One region of the Sphingomonas sp. FW306-05-A genome, then DNA from elsewhere that is predicted to be linked to it. Evidence: riboswitches for the same ligand, from Rfam matches in the RefSeq annotation. Region 1 holds a riboswitch; the other holds the start of a gene.
The links. A riboswitch is a leader RNA that binds a small molecule or an ion and turns the genes downstream of it on or off. The one in region 1 is predicted to bind thiamine pyrophosphate.

Region 1 (7,986 bases):
TGCAGCCGATCCGCCACCAGTGCCTGGTCGAGATCGGGGGTGTCGCTGTAATAGGTATCCTCGACGAACATCCGCGTCGCCGCAAACGGCAGGCAATAGACGAAGCGATAGCCGTCGAACTGCGGCACGCGCGCATCCATCACCATCGGGCGGGGGTCGTCATGCGGTTCGCTCAACCGCAGTTCGCGCCCGACGAATTTCTGCCAGCCGCAATCGAGCTGCGACAGGTCGCCCGCGCCGCGCGCATCGATCACGCCCTTGGCTTCGATCCGGTCGCCGTCGACGAACTCAACGGTGATCGCGCTGACGTCCTGGACGGCGCGCCCCAGCATCAACCCGGCATCGGGCAGGGCGGCGCGGACCAGCGTATCCAGCCGTTCCGACTCGATCGAATAATAAGGCGCGGTGATGTGGCGCTCATGCCCGGGGAAGGCGACGTCGTAACTGCGCCAGCCGTAACTGATCAGCGGCGCGACGATCCAGCGATCCGCTTCGTCGATGTCGCTGGCGAAGAACGACCAGAGATGATTCCCCCCGACCGTGGCCGCTGAATCGATCAGCCGGACGTCGAGCGCCGGATGCCGCCGCTTGAGCGCGAGCGCGATCAGACCGCCCGCAAGGCCAGCGCCGACGATCGCAATGTCGCAGTGGAATGTGGTCGCCATACATCAGCGGGTAACCGATCCTGTACCGCGCGCAAGCGGGGATCGCATCGAAGGAACGGGTGCGGGCACAGCCTCTCTCGCACTTCCCCGGCGAAGGCCGGGGAAGAGGTTGGGACTCGGGATCGAACGATCTTGGCTAGGTCGAAGCCCCCACGACCGCTATAGAAGCCGCCATGTCGATCGTTCTAGCCATTCTCGCGTCCGCGCTGGTCATGTCGTTGATCGTCGCGGTGCGCTACCTGATCGTGTCAGGCGCGTTCGCGGCGGCGACACGGTTGCGCTATCCCGGCCTCTATCGCGGCATGAACCCGCAGATTCGCCGCGAGATCTGGTGGAGCATCGTCTCCGCCGCGATCTACGGCATTCCTGCGGGCGTGATCGCCTGGGGCTGGCAGAACCACGGCTGGACATTGGTCTATCAGGACCTGCACGCCTATCCGCTCTGGTATCTCCCCCTATCGGTGCTGCTCTACCTCGTCGCGCACGACACGTGGTTCTACTGGACGCATCGCTGGATGCACGAGCCGCGCGCGTTCAAGCTGGCGCATGCGACGCATCACGAAAGCCGCCCGCCGACCGCCTGGGCGGCGATGGCGTTCCATCCGATCGAGGCGATCAGCGGCGCTGTGATAATTCCGCTACTGGTCTTCGTGATTCCAATTCATGTCGGCGCACTTGGGTTGGTGCTCACGATCATGACGGTTATGGGGGTCACCAACCACATGGGGTGGGAAATGTTTCCTGCGTTCATGTGGCGGGGTCCATTGGGGCAGTGGCTCATCACTGCGAGCCATCATCAGCGACACCATGAACTGTACCGAGGGAATTATGGCCTCTACTTCCGTTTCTGGGACCGCGTCTGCGGCACCGACCGCGGCGTCGGGAATTTTGCGCGCGAACATGCGAAAGCTGGCGTCGACCGCGGTCGCCGGGGCAGTGCTGCTCACGGTCTTGCCGGGGGCGGTCGGGACCAGTGAGCTCGCGGTCGATGTCTCGCACATGCGCTCGGCCAAGGGGATGGTCCGCGTCTGCCTGACCGCCGACCCCGACAATTTTCCCGCCTGCGTCGACGATGCTCGCGCGACCACCCGCTCGATCCCCGCCACCATGACCAGCATCCATTTCGATGGTCTGCCGCACGGTAATTATGCGGTCGCGGTGATCCATGACGAGAACAACAATCACAAGCTCGACACATTCGCCGGAATTCCGCGCGAAGGCTTTGGTTTCTCGCGCAATCCGTCGGTAACTTTCGGTCCGCCGCGCTTCGCTGCCGCCCGCTTCACGCTGTCGAGTGATGCAGATCGGCAACAGGTGCGGATGCGATATCTGCTCTGACCCCGATCGCACGGAAACAAACATAAGGCATCGCGTTACGCGCCCGACACAATACGCGTTTCGTATCCGATCCTCGTCTTGCCCCACTTCCAGTATTCCGGAGCCGCCCGTGACTCATCGTTCCATCTTCGCCGCTGCAACCGTCCTGTTGCTCGCCACCGCAGCGCCCGCTTTCGCGCAGGATGCGGCACCGATCCCCGCCGACAACAACCAGATCGCGGACGATTTCAACAAGGACACGGTGACGGTCGGCATCGGCGCGGCATATCTGCCGGATTATGACGGGTCGAACGACTATCGCGTCGTTCCGGCACCCGTCGTGATCGGTACGGTCAAGGGCTTCAACTTCTCGGTCATCGGCAACCGCGCCAGCCTCGATCTCGCGCGCAACCAGCCCGGCCAGCGCTGGGACATCCAGTTCGGCCCGATCGGCGTGGTCAACTTCGATCGCCAGGCCCCGAGCGTTATCGATGACCGCCGTGTCCGCGCGCTCGGCAAGACCGGCACCGCGATCGAACTCGGCGGCTATGTCGGCCTGGGCAAGACCGGCGTCATCACCAGCCCGTACGACAAGCTGTCGGTCTCGCTGAGCATGCGCCACGACGTCAACAACGTCCACAAGTCGAGCATCCTGCAGCCGTCGATCAATTATCTGACCCCGCTCAGCCGCAAGGCCGCGGTCGCGCTGTTCGGCACCGCGCAATATGTCGAGAGCGGCTACGGCGCGACCTACTTCAGCATCACGCCGGCGCAGAGCCTCGCCAGCGGCCTGCCGACCTACAGCACCGGCAAGGGCTGGAAGAACTATTCGGTCGGCGGTCTGGCAACCTATTCGCTGACCGGCGACTTGCTCCACGGCTTCAAGGTCGTCGCGGGCGGCACCTATTCGCGCACGCTCGGCAGCTTCGCGGATGCCCCGATCGTGCGGATCGCGGGCTCGCGTAACCAGTGGGTCGGCGCAGCCGGCGTCGCCTACACCTTCTGAGCCGACGACTCCCGCAGCGACTCCTCCGGCGCGACCAACCGTCGCGCCGGAGCGCCATTCGTGGCTTGCGTCGCGCGCCGCACGGTGCCACGCAAGCCCGAACGCTTGGCGTGTTTCCAGGATGAAGGCTTCGCTGCGATGACCGATACCGACCAACAGCTGATCGAACGGCTTGATTCGCGAGCAGAACGCCGCAGCGAACGGCGCGAGTTCTTCCGCACCGCGCTGGGCGCCGGTGCCATCGCCGCGGTCGGCGCGACTGCGGTCGCGGTCGGCAGCAATGCGTTTGCGCAGGCGAGCAACAACGACGCTGCGATCCTCAATTTCGCGCTCAACCTCGAATATCTCGAGGCGCAATTCTATTCCTTCGCTGCCTTTGGCACCGGCCTCCCCAACGCGCTGCTGACCCCGGGCAGCGCGAGCACGACCACGCAGGGCGCGGTCAGCGGCGGGCGGCAAGTCACCTTCACCGATCCGGTCGTCGCGCAATATGCGCGTGAGATCGCGCAGGACGAAATCGCGCACGTCACTTTCCTCCGCGCACAGCTCGGCACCGCAGCGGTCGCGCAGCCCGCGATCGACATCGGCTCGACTGCGACGAGCGCCTTCAGCGTCGCCGCGCAGGCCGCCAAGATCGTCGCGGCGGGGGCCGCCTTCGACCCTTATGCAAGCGACGAGGCGTTCCTCCAGGCGGCGTTCCTGTTCGAGGACGTCGGCGTCACCGCCTATCGCGGCGCATCGTCGCTGCTGACCAGCAAGGTCTATCTCGAGGCCGCCGCCGGCATCCTCGCGGCGGAGGCGTATCATGCGTCGATCATCCGCACCGTGCTCTACACCAAGGGTCTGACGACCCCGAGCCTGCGCACCAATGCGGATGCGATCTCGAACACGCGCGACGCGCTCGACGGGGTCAGCGACTTCGACCAGGGCATTTCCCCGGTGACGATCGCGAACAGCCAGGCGCCCGCGCTCAACGGTCTGACCGCGTCCAACATCGTGCCGACCGCGCAGGATGGCCTCGCGTTCGGCCGCGCCACGGGCAACGTGCTCAACATCCTGTATCTCAGCACCTTGCCGGTCGCGAAGGGGGGCTTCTTCCCCAATGGCGTCAACGGCTCGATCGCCACCAGCGCCACCAACTGACGCCCGCACGATGCTTTCTTCCTTTTTCGCGCCCGTACCGGAGTGTTTCCAGTGATCGATAGCGACCTTCTCCTGCACGCGATCGACGCGAGCGATCGCCGCCGCGACGCCCGTCGCCAGTTCCTCCGCAGCGCCGGGGCCGCCTCGGTCGCGGTCGGCGGCGGCGCGTTGCTCGCCGCCTGCGGGGCGACCAACACCGACAGCACGATCACCCCGACCCCCACGCCGACCGGAACCGCGACCGCGACCCCCAGTCCCGCGTCGACCGACGTGCTGAAGGACCAGGATACGTTCAACTTCGCGCTCAACCTCGAATATCTCGAGGCGCAATTCTACAGCTTCGCGGTGACGGGCGCGGGGCTTCCCGCTGCGCTGCTGACCGGTAGCGGCACGCAAGGGTCGGTAACCGGCGGGCGTGCTGTCACCTTCACCGATCCGATCGTGCGCGAATATGCGCGCGAGATCGCCGCGGACGAAGTCGCGCACGTCGCGTTCCTGCGCTCGGTGCTCGGCACCTCGACCGTCGCGCAGCCCGCGATCAACATCGACGGTGGCGCGAACGGCGCGTTCACCTTGGCGGCGCGCGCGGCGGGCCTCGTTGGCGAGACCGGCACCTTCGACCCCTATGCCAGCGACGAGAATTTCCTGCTCGCGGCGTTCATCTTCGAGGACGTCGGCGTCACCGCCTATAAGGGTGCAGCGCCGCTAATCGCGCAGAGCCTGCTGATCGACGCCGCCGCGGGGATCCTCGCGACCGAGGCGTACCACGCCGGGCTGATCCGCACCGTCCTGTACAGCAAGGGGATCGCGACGCCGTCCTTGCGCGCCAGCGCGAACGCGATCAGCGACGCACGTGACAGCCTCGACGGGTCGAGCGACCTCGACCAGGGGATCGGCGACGGCACGACGGCCAACCTCGTGCCGACCGATGCCAACGGCATCACCTTCAGCCGCACGCCGGGGCAGGTGCTCAACGTCGTCTATCTCAACCGCAACGCGGTCGTCGGCGGGGGCTTCTTCCCCGCGGGCATCAACGGCACGATCAAGACCAGCGCCGCCAGCTGAGGCCTCTTTTCAACGCGCGAACGAGCGCGTACACATACCAATATTCCCCGGGGGGCTGCGCCAGAGCAGCTGAGAGGTAGCTGAAGCTACGACCCGTTTGAACCTGATCCCGTTAGCACGGGCGGAGGGAGGGAGCGGTGTCCACGCCCGGGTTCCGTTGTCGCTCGTCCGATTTGAGGAGCGATACAATGGCCGACATTCCTGCCCGCACCGAAATTGGCGTCACCACCGGAGCGATCCGTGGCAGCCGCAAGATCCATGTGCCGCACGCCAACATCCCCGGCGCGGGCGTCGCGATGCGCGAGATCATGCTTGATCCGTCCGCGCTGGAGCCGCCCTTGCGCGTCTACGACACGTCCGGCCCGTACACCGACCCCCGCGCGCAGATCGACATCAACCAGGGGCTCCCGCAGCTCCGTCGCGACTGGATCCTCGCGCGCGGCGACGTCGGATCCTATGACGCGCGCGAAATCCGCCCCGAGGACAATGGCCTCACCGGCCCCGATCGCTCGGCGGGCGTCCCGCAATATCCCAACGTCATCAAGCGTCCGCTTCGCGCCAAGGCAGGCGCGAACGTCAGCCAGATGCATTACGCGCGCCGCGGAATCATCACCCCCGAGATGGAATATGTCGCGATCCGCGAGAATCTCGGTCGCGCGGCGGCGAAGGAGAAACTGATCCGCGACGGTGAATCGTTCGGCGCGTCGATCCCCGATTATGTCACCCCAGAATTCGTCCGCGACGAAATCGCGCGCGGCCGTGCGATCATCCCCAACAACGTCAACCACCCCGAATCCGAGCCGATGGCGATCGGGCGCAACTTCCTCGTCAAGATCAACGCCAACATCGGCAACTCCGCGGTCGCATCGAACGTCGCGGCGGAAGTCGACAAGATGGTCTGGTCGATCCGCTGGGGCGCGGACACGGTGATGGACCTCTCGACGGGCCGCAACATTCACGACACGCGCGAATGGATCCTGCGCAATTCGCCCGTCCCGATCGGCACCGTGCCGATCTATCAGGCGCTCGAGAAGGTCGGCGGCGTCGCCGAGGACCTGACCTGGGAGATCTTCCGCGACACGCTGATCGAGCAGGCCGAACAGGGCGTCGATTACTTCACGATCCACGCGGGCGTGCGGCTCGCCTATATACCGATGACCGCCAAGCGCGTCACCGGGATCGTCTCGCGCGGCGGGTCGATCATGGCGAAATGGTGCCTCGCGCACCACAAGGAGAGCTTCCTCTACGAACGCTTCGACGAGATCACCGAGATCATGCAGGCCTATGACATCGCCTATTCGCTCGGTGATGGTCTCCGCCCCGGCTCGATCGCCGACGCCAACGACGAAGCGCAGTTCAGCGAGCTCTACACCTTGGGCGAACTCACCCACCGCGCGTGGAAGAGCGACGTCCAGGTGATGATCGAGGGCCCCGGCCATGTGCCGATGCACAAGATCAAGGAGAATATGGAAAAGCAGCTCGAAGTGTGCGGCGAGGCGCCGTTCTACACGCTCGGGCCGCTCACCACCGATATTGCGCCGGGCTACGATCATATCACCAGCGGAATCGGTGCCGCGATGATCGGTTGGTACGGCACCGCGATGCTTTGTTACGTCACGCCCAAGGAGCATCTGGGCCTCCCCGACCGCGACGACGTCAAGGTCGGCGTGGTGACCTACAAGCTCGCCGCGCACGCCGCCGATCTCGCGAAGGGCCACCCGGCGGCCAAGATGCGCGACGACGCCCTGTCGCGCGCGCGCTTCGACTTCCGCTGGCGCGACCAGTTCAACCTGTCGTTGGACCCGGACACCGCCGAGCAGTACCACGACCAGACGCTCCCCGCAGAAGGCGCCAAGACCGCGCATTTCTGCTCGATGTGCGGGCCGAAATTCTGTTCGATGAAGATCACGCAGGAAGTGCGCGACTTTGCGGCGAAGCAGAACGGCCCGGCGGACGGCTTCCTCGCGGCGGGCGCGGGGCAGGCGGTCGACGCGGACCGCGCGGCGTTCGCCAAGGGCACGACGCATGCCGATGCGGAGGCCGGAATGGCGGCGATGAGTGAAACCTTCCGGGAGAAGGGCGGGGAGATTTACCTGCCGGCGGAGTAAGCGCGCCCGTCCGTCGCCCCGGCCTTGTACAAGACTTCTGCGGGCTCCTGTGAAAGCAGGAGCCCGGGAGTCCTAGGCGCGATAGGCCGTTGCTCTGCGCGGCAACGCAAGGGTGGGCAGCGTCCGGCTCTGACGCTCCCGCGACAAGACCATTTGGCCTCATGGCAATCAAACCTTCCAAAAGCGCGACCGACACAAAGGAAGCGCCAATAACGGCATCGTTACACCCTTGAAACTATCCTTAGGAGGAACGAGGAAAATCGAGTAAGCTGCGCCAGAACAAGGAAAATCGCGGTGGATATAACGGCAAAGTCAGCCGCCCAGAAAGAGGGTGAGGCAGAAGTCGACACGTTCCGCCGGGAACTTGGCCCGTTCGTCGTGGCTGCTCAGAAGACCCGCATGCCGATGGTCTTTACGGATGTGGAGCCCGGCCACCCGGTCATCTTCGCAAATGACGCCTTCCTGAAGCTGACGGGCTATGCGCTGGAGGAAGTGCTCGCCAAAAGCTTTCAGTCCTTGCTCGCCGTGGGAGTCGACCCGGAAACGATGACGACCGTCGAATCGGCATTCCGCGGAGAGTGCGATCACGAGCCGGAGATACACTACAGGCGCAAGGACGGCAGCGAGTTCTGGGCGTCGATGTTCGTCAGCCCGGTTTGCGACGACGGCGGTACGGTCGTTC
Region 2 (7,986 bases), on a different contig from region 1:
GGCGGTTGAGCTGGATGTCGATCCGGTTAAGCTTGGCGCGCGCCTCGGCCAGCTTTGCACCCGCGTCAGCGACCTTGATCTGCGTCTGCTCATAGTCGCGGCGTGAAGCGAGCCCTTCGGCGAACAGCTGGCTTGTGCGGTTCACGTCGATCCCGGCGACCGCGCGGCTCTGCTGAACCGCGGCGATCTCCGCCTGCACTTGCGCGCGTTCGGCCCGGAGCCTGGACAGCAGGTCGGGATCGAGATCCGCGACCCGTGCGATGGGGTCGCCCTTGGCGACATGCTGTCCGTCCTGGACGTACCATTGTTCGACGCGACCGGGAACGAAAGCGGTCACCTGTTGCTGGCGGTCGTCGGGATCGAGCGCGACGACTTGTCCCGTGCCGCTCGCGGTCTGCACCCAGGGGACCAACGCCATGATCGCCACCGCGACGATGATCCCGATGATCAGCATGCCCGCAATAGTCAGTGCGATACGCGGCGCGCGCATCGACGCCAGCGTCGGAAAGTGCGCCACGCGGTCAGGCTGGTACGCCATCATCGCCTCCACGCTGCTGATCTTCGTTCATATCGGCAATCAGCGCGTCACGCGTCGCGAACCGTCGCTGTCGGTGGGGTTCGAGCCGGAACCAGCCATCGAGCGCAATGTCCTCGGGCCGACCGGTACAGAGCAGGACGGTTGTCTCCGCCGCCTTCAACCGCTGCAGCACGTCCGCCAGCCGCTGGGCGGGGATCAGATCGTAGAGCTGCGACAGCATCAGCACGCGTGGCTGGACGAGCAGCGCGTTGGCGAGCTTGAGCGCCATCACCTCGCGGATCGACAGCGGATAGCCCGATCCGGCAAGCGGGGTATCGAGCCCGTGGGGAAGCCGCGCGATCCGTTCGCGCAGGCCGACCGCGTCGAGCGCATCGAGCATTCCGCCTGACATCGCCCCCGCAGCACCAAGCGCGAGATATTCGCGGATCGTGACTTCGACGATCGTTGGCCGGTCGAGCACCATGATTTCCGAGCGCAACAGGTACATGTCGAACGTCGCCAGATCCGTGCCGCCGACCGTGACGAGACCGCGCTCGGGCACGCTGTGGCGCTTCAGCACCATCGCCAGCAGTCGCTCGGCACCCCCGTCCGCCAGCGTGACGAGCTGTTCGCCTGCAGCGACCGCGAAATCGAAACGGGCGTCCTCGATCGCGACGCCCTCGAGCCGGACTGCGCCGTCCGCCGGCGCCTGTCCCGCCGCGGCGACGGCGTGTTCCTGTGGGATCGCGAACACCAGCGACAGTTCCTCGGCGCTCGCGACGAGGTCGTACAGCGTGTCGAGATACCAGCCGAGCTGCGAGATGCCGTAAAAGACGCCGCTCAGGATCAGCTCGGCGGCGACGAGCTGGCCGATCGACAGTTCGCCCCGCAGGATCAGGTTGCCCCCAAGCGCGAGCAGCGCGGCGCTGGCGAACGCATAGAGCAGCAGGAAGGCGACCGTCTGCGCAAAGCTGTAGCGGAAATAGCGGCGATGCCGGTCGATATAGGTTGCGGTCACCGCTTCGGAGCGATCCATAGCGAAATCGAGATGACGGCTCGACTTGTAAAAACCGTTCGACCCGCCGACGCTTTCCAGCCAGCGCGCGGCGTCATGCTTGGCATGGCTGAGCGCGACCGCCGAGCGGATCGATCCGCGCGACCACAGCAACCAGATCGCGAGCACCAGTAGGATCAGCAGCGCGTTGAACGCCAGGAAGAACGGGTGATAAAAACTGGTGATCACCAGCCCGACCGCGGATTGCAGCAGAATGGTGAAGCCGCCGATCACCAGGCTCGGGATCGCCTTCTGCACCACGACCAGGTCGAAATAGCGGTTGAACAGGTCACCGCGATTCTGGTCAGCGAAGAACGGGTTCTGCGCATGAACCGCGCGCTGCGTGATCTCGGCAACCACGCGCGCGAAGAAGCGCCGCTCGAACAGCGCCATGATCCAGAAGCGGAGCGCGCTCAGCCCGGCGACGAACAGCAGCAGCAGAAGGAGCAGCCCGGCCAGCGTCCAGAGCGGGGCGGGGAGGGCGGTGTTGGCGACGCTGTTGATCAGCAACTGGACCGAGATCGGGGTCGCCAGCGACAACAGGCTGATCGCAAGGCCATAGACCATCGCAAGCCGCAGATAGGGCATGTCGGGCCCGACGATCTCCGCCAGCCACCCCGCCGCTTCGCGCCAACCGATCCGTTTTCCTGCCGCGTCCATCATCCGTCCTAACTGACCCCGGACACAGGATCGTTCCGGCGGGCTATTGGCGCAAGAATGGGTAAGCTATACTTCCGATAGGATATACCTATCGGACGACCGCACGCAACATGTCGGCAATCAACTTATAGGCGGGTGCCCGACCGGCACCCGTACGCCACAGCAGGCCGATTTCGCGATACGGCCGGCCGCCCGCAAAGGGGCGCACGACCACGTCGTCACCGTCGCGGATTTCCTGGCGGACGTAGAGGTTCGGCAGCAGCGCGAGACCCATGCCCATCCCGGCCATCTGCCGGATCGCGTCGAGGCTGGTGCCTTCATAATCGTTGAGCACGACCGCGCCGACCTCTTCGGCAATCACGGCGACCTGTTGCGCCAGGCGATAGTCCGCGACGAGCGTCAGGAGGTTTTGCCCCGCCAGATCGCCGACGGTCACGGACGTCTTCTGGCTGAACGGATGATCGGCGGCCATCGCCAGATACAGCGGCTCGCGGAACAGGCGCTCGCTGTGGAAGCCGCGCCCTGCAACGGGTAACTGCGCGAGGATCAGGTCGTGATCCCCGGCCGTGAGGCCTGCCGTCAGCGCAGAGGGGAGCCCTTCGCGCACGTGAATCCGCAGCGTCGGATGTTCGCGGTGCAGCCGCGCGACAAGGCCGGGGAGCAGATAGGCGCCGAGCGTCGGCGACACGCCCAGCCGGATCGTGCCGACCAGCGCGTCGGCCGACGCCGCACGGACGTCTTCCAGGTCGACCAGATCGAACAGGATCCGCCGCGCCCGCTCCAGCAGTTCACGCCCGAGCGGGGTCAGGATCGCGGGACCACCGCGCTCGAACAGCGGTGCACCGAGGATCGTCTCCAGCGCGCGGATCTGTTGCGAGAGCGATGGCTGGGACACCCCCATCCGCTCGGCGGCACGCGTGAAGCTGCCGGCTTCGGCGAGCGCGACGAAGTAGCTGAGTTGGCGGATCGTCGTTCGTGGGCGCTGCATGGGGCATGGTACCGAGCCGCTACGCCTTTGGCACGCCCGAAGAGATTGCGGGGTCCTTGCGGGGAGAATGCGGGGGCGGGATCTGGCGTACCTAAAGCCCCTCCCCCTCGGGGGAGGGGTTGGGGTGGGGCAGTCCAGCAGAACCCAATTCTCTGCGAGGCACCGCCCCCACCCCCGACCCCTCCCCTGAAGGGGAGGGGCAAGAAGAAGGGATCACGCCAACCTCAACATAAGCCCCTCCCCATCGGGGGAGGGGTTGGGGTGGGAAGTCCAGCAGAACCCAATTCTCTGCGAGGCACCGCCCCACCCCAACCCCTCCCCTGAAGGGGAGGGGCAAGAAGAGGGGGCACCCCGACCGCAACTAAAGCCCCTCCCCCTCGGGGGAGGGGTTGGGGTGGGGAAGTTCAGCAGGACCTACTTCTCTGCGAGGCACCGCCCCACCCCCGACCCCTCCCCTAAAGGGAAGGGGCAAGAAGAGGGGGCACCCCAATCGCAACGCCGCTGACCGGCCTGTCGCGCGAACCCTCAATCCCGGAACAGCAGCGGGGCCATCTCGTGCAAGCTGCGGCGCCACGTCAGGAACTCGTGCGCCGTGTTGGGCGAAACGTAGAACGCACTGTTAATCCCGGCGGCCTTGATCGCTGCCGCATTCGCGCGCGGATCGGGGCGGGGGCCGCCGCCGGGCGCGGGCGGGCGGTTGCCTTCGAGTTCACGACTGCCGAAGCTGACGAACACCAACTTCACCTTGTCCTTGAACCCCGGCGTTGCGCCGACGTCGTCCATCCCGACCGTGCCGCCGCTCAACAGCCCGATATAGGCGAACGTGTCGAGGTTCTTGGGCGCGATCAGCTTCGTCTCGAAGCCGCCCATCGACAGGCCCGCCATCGCCCGATGTCGCGCATCGGCAACGGTCCGGTAGGTGCGGTCGACATACGGAACCAGTTCGTTCAGCAGCACCGTCTGGAAGGGCCGGATGTCGAAGCTCGCAAGCCCGCCCGGGCTGCCGGGTTTGATCTCGTTCGTCATGCCGTAGGTCATCACGATGATGAAGGGCAGCGACTTTTTCTCCGCGACCAGATTGTCCATGATCAGGTTTGCATGGCCCTGGTTGCTCCATGCGGTCTCGTCTTCGCCCCAGCCGTGCTGGAGGTACAAGACGGGGTAGCGGGTCTGCGGCTTGTCCCCGTAACCGGGGGGCGTGTAGACCAAGGCGCGACGTGGCGTGCCCGTACTCGGCGACGGGAACAGGATCTGCTCGACCCGGCCATGCGGCACGTCCTTCAGCGCGTAGAAATCGGCATCATGCGCCGGTATCTCGATCCCGCTTTCCCAGCGGGTCGATCCATAGAAGTTCAGCGCGCCTGGGTCGTTGAACGTGCCGCCATCCACGGTGACGTGGTAATAGTGAAAGCCTTCGTCGAGCGGACCTTCCGACGTGCCGATCCAGGTGCCATCGGGTGCCTTGGCAAGAACGGTACCGCCGCGTCCGCCCAACCCGAGGCTGACCTTCACGGCTGTAGCCTCCGGCGCGACGATCCGGAAACGCGCATAGCCTTGCGAGTTCACCTGCGGGTATTGCTGTCCGGGTTGGTTGAGCGATGACGGCTTGAAGTCTTCGGAAATGGACGGCGCAACTGTCTGCGCACCAAGCGGGAAGGCCGAAATACCGGCCATCAACAACGCTGCTGCTATGCGTTTCATCATGCTCTCCCTGAAGTGTTCGTGCCGCCCTGTTTGGCGATCGACTGATCTTGACCAAGGTATTGCAACAACCTTTGCCGCCCGCAACGCCTTAATCTGCAAACGCTACCTGTTCTGTGCGAATAGTGCCAGTGCCAGCTGTCTTGTTGTTGTCGTCCGAGACGTGGGGCCGCAGAGGCTTCATCACCACGCCTATCCGGCCAAAGTCCGTGCCGGCTCGGAGAGGGGCGACCGTGGGGCCATCAATCCCTGTTTGCACACGCGATCGGATCGCCTAGAAGGCGCTATCCCCGGGGGGCCGCTGACGCGCGGCTGAGAGGTGGGCTGCAGCCCATGACCCGCTGAACCTGATCCGGCTGATACCGGCGTAGGGAGGGTTGGCGGAACGTCCGTCGTCCTTCCGTGTGGAGTGGACGTAAGACAATGCCAGCAATGATTTCGTATGATGGGTTGAGGAGCCGGCGCAGGGCGTTGGTGCTGACGGCGGTGCTTCTGACGGTGCCGGCATCCGCATGGGCACAACAGACCACCGAAGACACCGCGGACATTCGCGTCACCGGACACCGCGATCCCGAAGGACTGTTGCCCGACCAGACCGCCCCCAAGGCGGTGAGTGAGATTTCTGCCGACTTCATCGTCAAGCAGGCCCCGACGCTGAATGCGTTCCAGCTCGTCAACCTGTTGCCGGGCGCAAATGTGGCATCGAGCGACCCGTACGGCCTGTCGACGAGTTCGAGCCTGACGCTGCGCGGGCTGGGGCAGGATCAGATCGGCGTCCTGATGGAAGGCGCGCCGCAGAACGATATTGGCTATTATTACGCGTATCCGTCGCAGTTCGCCGACCCGGGCAACCTGCGCACGATCACCCTGGCGCAAGGGTCGGTGGACATTGATTCCCCGACCGTGGGCGGGGCAGGCGGGCTACTGTCGCTGACGCTCGACGACCCCAAGGCCGCGCCGCAAGCACTGCTCGACGTGTCGCTCGGCTCGTACGATGCGCGGCGGGTGTTCGCACGGGTCGATACGGGTGAGATCGGGCGGACGGGCGTGAAGGCGTTCGTTTCCTATTCGTACACACGCGCGGACAATTGGCGCGGGGCTGGCTTCGACACGCGCCAGCATGTCGACGCCAAGCTGCTGCGTGACTGGGGCGACGGCAACCGCGCCAGCCTGGCGCTGTCGTACAACAACGCCAATGCATCGAGCTATCCCAGCCCGACACTCGCCGACTGGCAGGCCCAGGGGCGCGGGTTCAACTATGATGCGCGCTACACCGCGGGAAACACCAATTACTGGCGGCTTTACCGGGCCCCGTTCCGTAACCTTTATGCGTCGGCTCCGGTGCATCTCAAACTGAACGACCGGCTGACGCTCGACAACACGACCTATTTGCAGTTCGGCTACGGCAATTCGCCGTACGGCACGCAGCTTGCCACGACCGGCAACTTCCTCGGCAATGAGGAACTGACGCAGCCGATCGTTCTGCCGGGCGCGGTGGATGGCGTCGCGACGGTGCTCGGCAATTACACCGGCGACCAGATGCGCACCGGCAATGTCACCACGCTGACGTTGCAGGCGGGGATGCACCGGATCACGGGCGGCCTTTGGTTCGATTACGGGACGGACCGGGTCACGCAGACGTACACCAATGTCGATCCGGACGGGAACCCGACCGACCGATGGGGATACCGCGACAGGGCGATCCAGACTGCGGATGGCCGCCTGCTCGCTTATGAGAATCAGCGCACCGTCACGGTGACCAAGGGCTTCTTCCTCGCCGACAGTATCGCGCTCACCCCGCGCCTGACGCTCGACGCCGGTTTCAAGGGCGTCAACTTGCTGCGCAATGGTCGCAACTATCTCCCGGGGCCGCAAACGCGGGTCCGCAAGGACAGTTTCGCCGCCTTGCCGCGTGCCGCGATCCATTATGCGTTGAGCGATCGTCAGCAGATTTTCGCCAACATCACGACCAATTTCCGGACGCCCAACGAATTCACGCTCTACGACAGCTATGACGGCGGCGTGGTTTCTACCCGCGGGACGAACGCGCTGAAGAACGAATATTCGGTCTCGCAGGAGCTTGGCTATCGCTACATCGGGCCCAATCTGTCCGCATCGGCGACTGCCTTCCACTACAAGTTCCGCAACCGGCAACTGGCGACGGTGATCGACGTCGGCGGCGCGCAGGTGAACTCGACGCTCAATGCCGGGGGGCAGACAACGTACGGAGTCGATGCGGAAATCGATTATCGCCCGGCGAAGGGCGTCAGCGTCTATCTTTCGGGCGAGTATCTGCACGCGCGGATCGACGATGATCTGCCGGTCGGCGGCGATTTCCTCCCCACGCGCGGCAAGCATGCGGTGTCCAGCCCGAGCGTCCAGTTCGGCGCGGGCGGCACCTATGATGACGGGCATTTGTTCGGCAGCATCGCGGGCAAGTATCTCGGACCCCAATATGCGACGTTCATGAACGACGAGCGGATCGCGGGCTATGCGACGCTCGACCTGTCGGTCGGCGTTCATCTGGCCGACTGGATCGACGGGAAACGCACGGATCTGCGCGTTAACGCGATCAACGTGACCAATCCGCACGTGCTTGCGGGGGTGCAGGCGGTCAGCACCAACGCACGTGATGTCGTGGGGAGCGGGGGCACGGTGATTTCGGGCTATGCCCCGGCCTATTACATCGGCAGCGGTGCGGCGGTCATCGCGACCGTGTCGCGTAGCTTCTGAGCATGGCCAAGGCCGCACCCGCGTCCACCGGGCATCTGGTGCACGGCATGGGCACCGCGTTGGAGACGCCCGCCTGGCCCATGATCGAGGTGGGCGAGGCCGACGCGGTCCTTGCCCGCTTTCCGGCGGCGGGCCGTATCGAGCGATTGCTGTGGCATTCGCCGCGGCCGTTTTCCGCGGCGACGCTGATCGATACGACGCGCGGGCAGTTCCTGCTGAAACGGCATGATCGCCACGTGCGGTCCGCGGTGGAGCTGTCTCAGGAACATGCGTTCGTGTCGCATCTCGCGGCGGCCGGAATATCGCTGCCCGAAATCATGCGGACGGCGGACG

Region 2: another riboswitch for thiamine pyrophosphate. It lies ahead of AC3WJR_RS08155 (TonB-dependent receptor); the one in region 1 lies ahead of thiC (phosphomethylpyrimidine synthase ThiC).

What each region holds. Positions count from the first base shown of each region.
Region 1 covers NZ_JBYSXN010000002.1:1,397,882-1,405,867, reverse strand. The annotation lists gene crtY (lycopene beta-cyclase CrtY) at 1-665, opposite strand, end outside; gene AC3WJR_RS15290 (sterol desaturase family protein) at 839-1,642, shown strand; gene AC3WJR_RS15285 (DUF2141 domain-containing protein) at 1,566-2,003, shown strand; gene AC3WJR_RS15280 (MipA/OmpV family protein) at 2,113-2,988, shown strand; gene AC3WJR_RS15275 (ferritin-like domain-containing protein) at 3,127-4,131, shown strand; gene AC3WJR_RS15270 (ferritin-like domain-containing protein) at 4,183-5,196, shown strand; TPP riboswitch at 5,235-5,343, shown strand; gene thiC (phosphomethylpyrimidine synthase ThiC) at 5,385-7,304, shown strand; gene AC3WJR_RS15260 (HWE histidine kinase domain-containing protein) at 7,599-7,986, shown strand, end outside.
Region 2 covers NZ_JBYSXN010000001.1:1,815,772-1,823,757, reverse strand. The annotation lists gene AC3WJR_RS08175 (efflux RND transporter periplasmic adaptor subunit) at 1-538, opposite strand, end outside; gene AC3WJR_RS08170 (ABC transporter transmembrane domain-containing protein) at 522-2,231, opposite strand; gene AC3WJR_RS08165 (hydrogen peroxide-inducible genes activator) at 2,320-3,219, opposite strand; gene AC3WJR_RS08160 (alpha/beta hydrolase-fold protein) at 3,745-4,920, opposite strand; TPP riboswitch at 5,202-5,311, shown strand; gene AC3WJR_RS08155 (TonB-dependent receptor) at 5,344-7,653, shown strand; gene AC3WJR_RS08150 (phosphotransferase enzyme family protein) at 7,656-7,986, shown strand, end outside.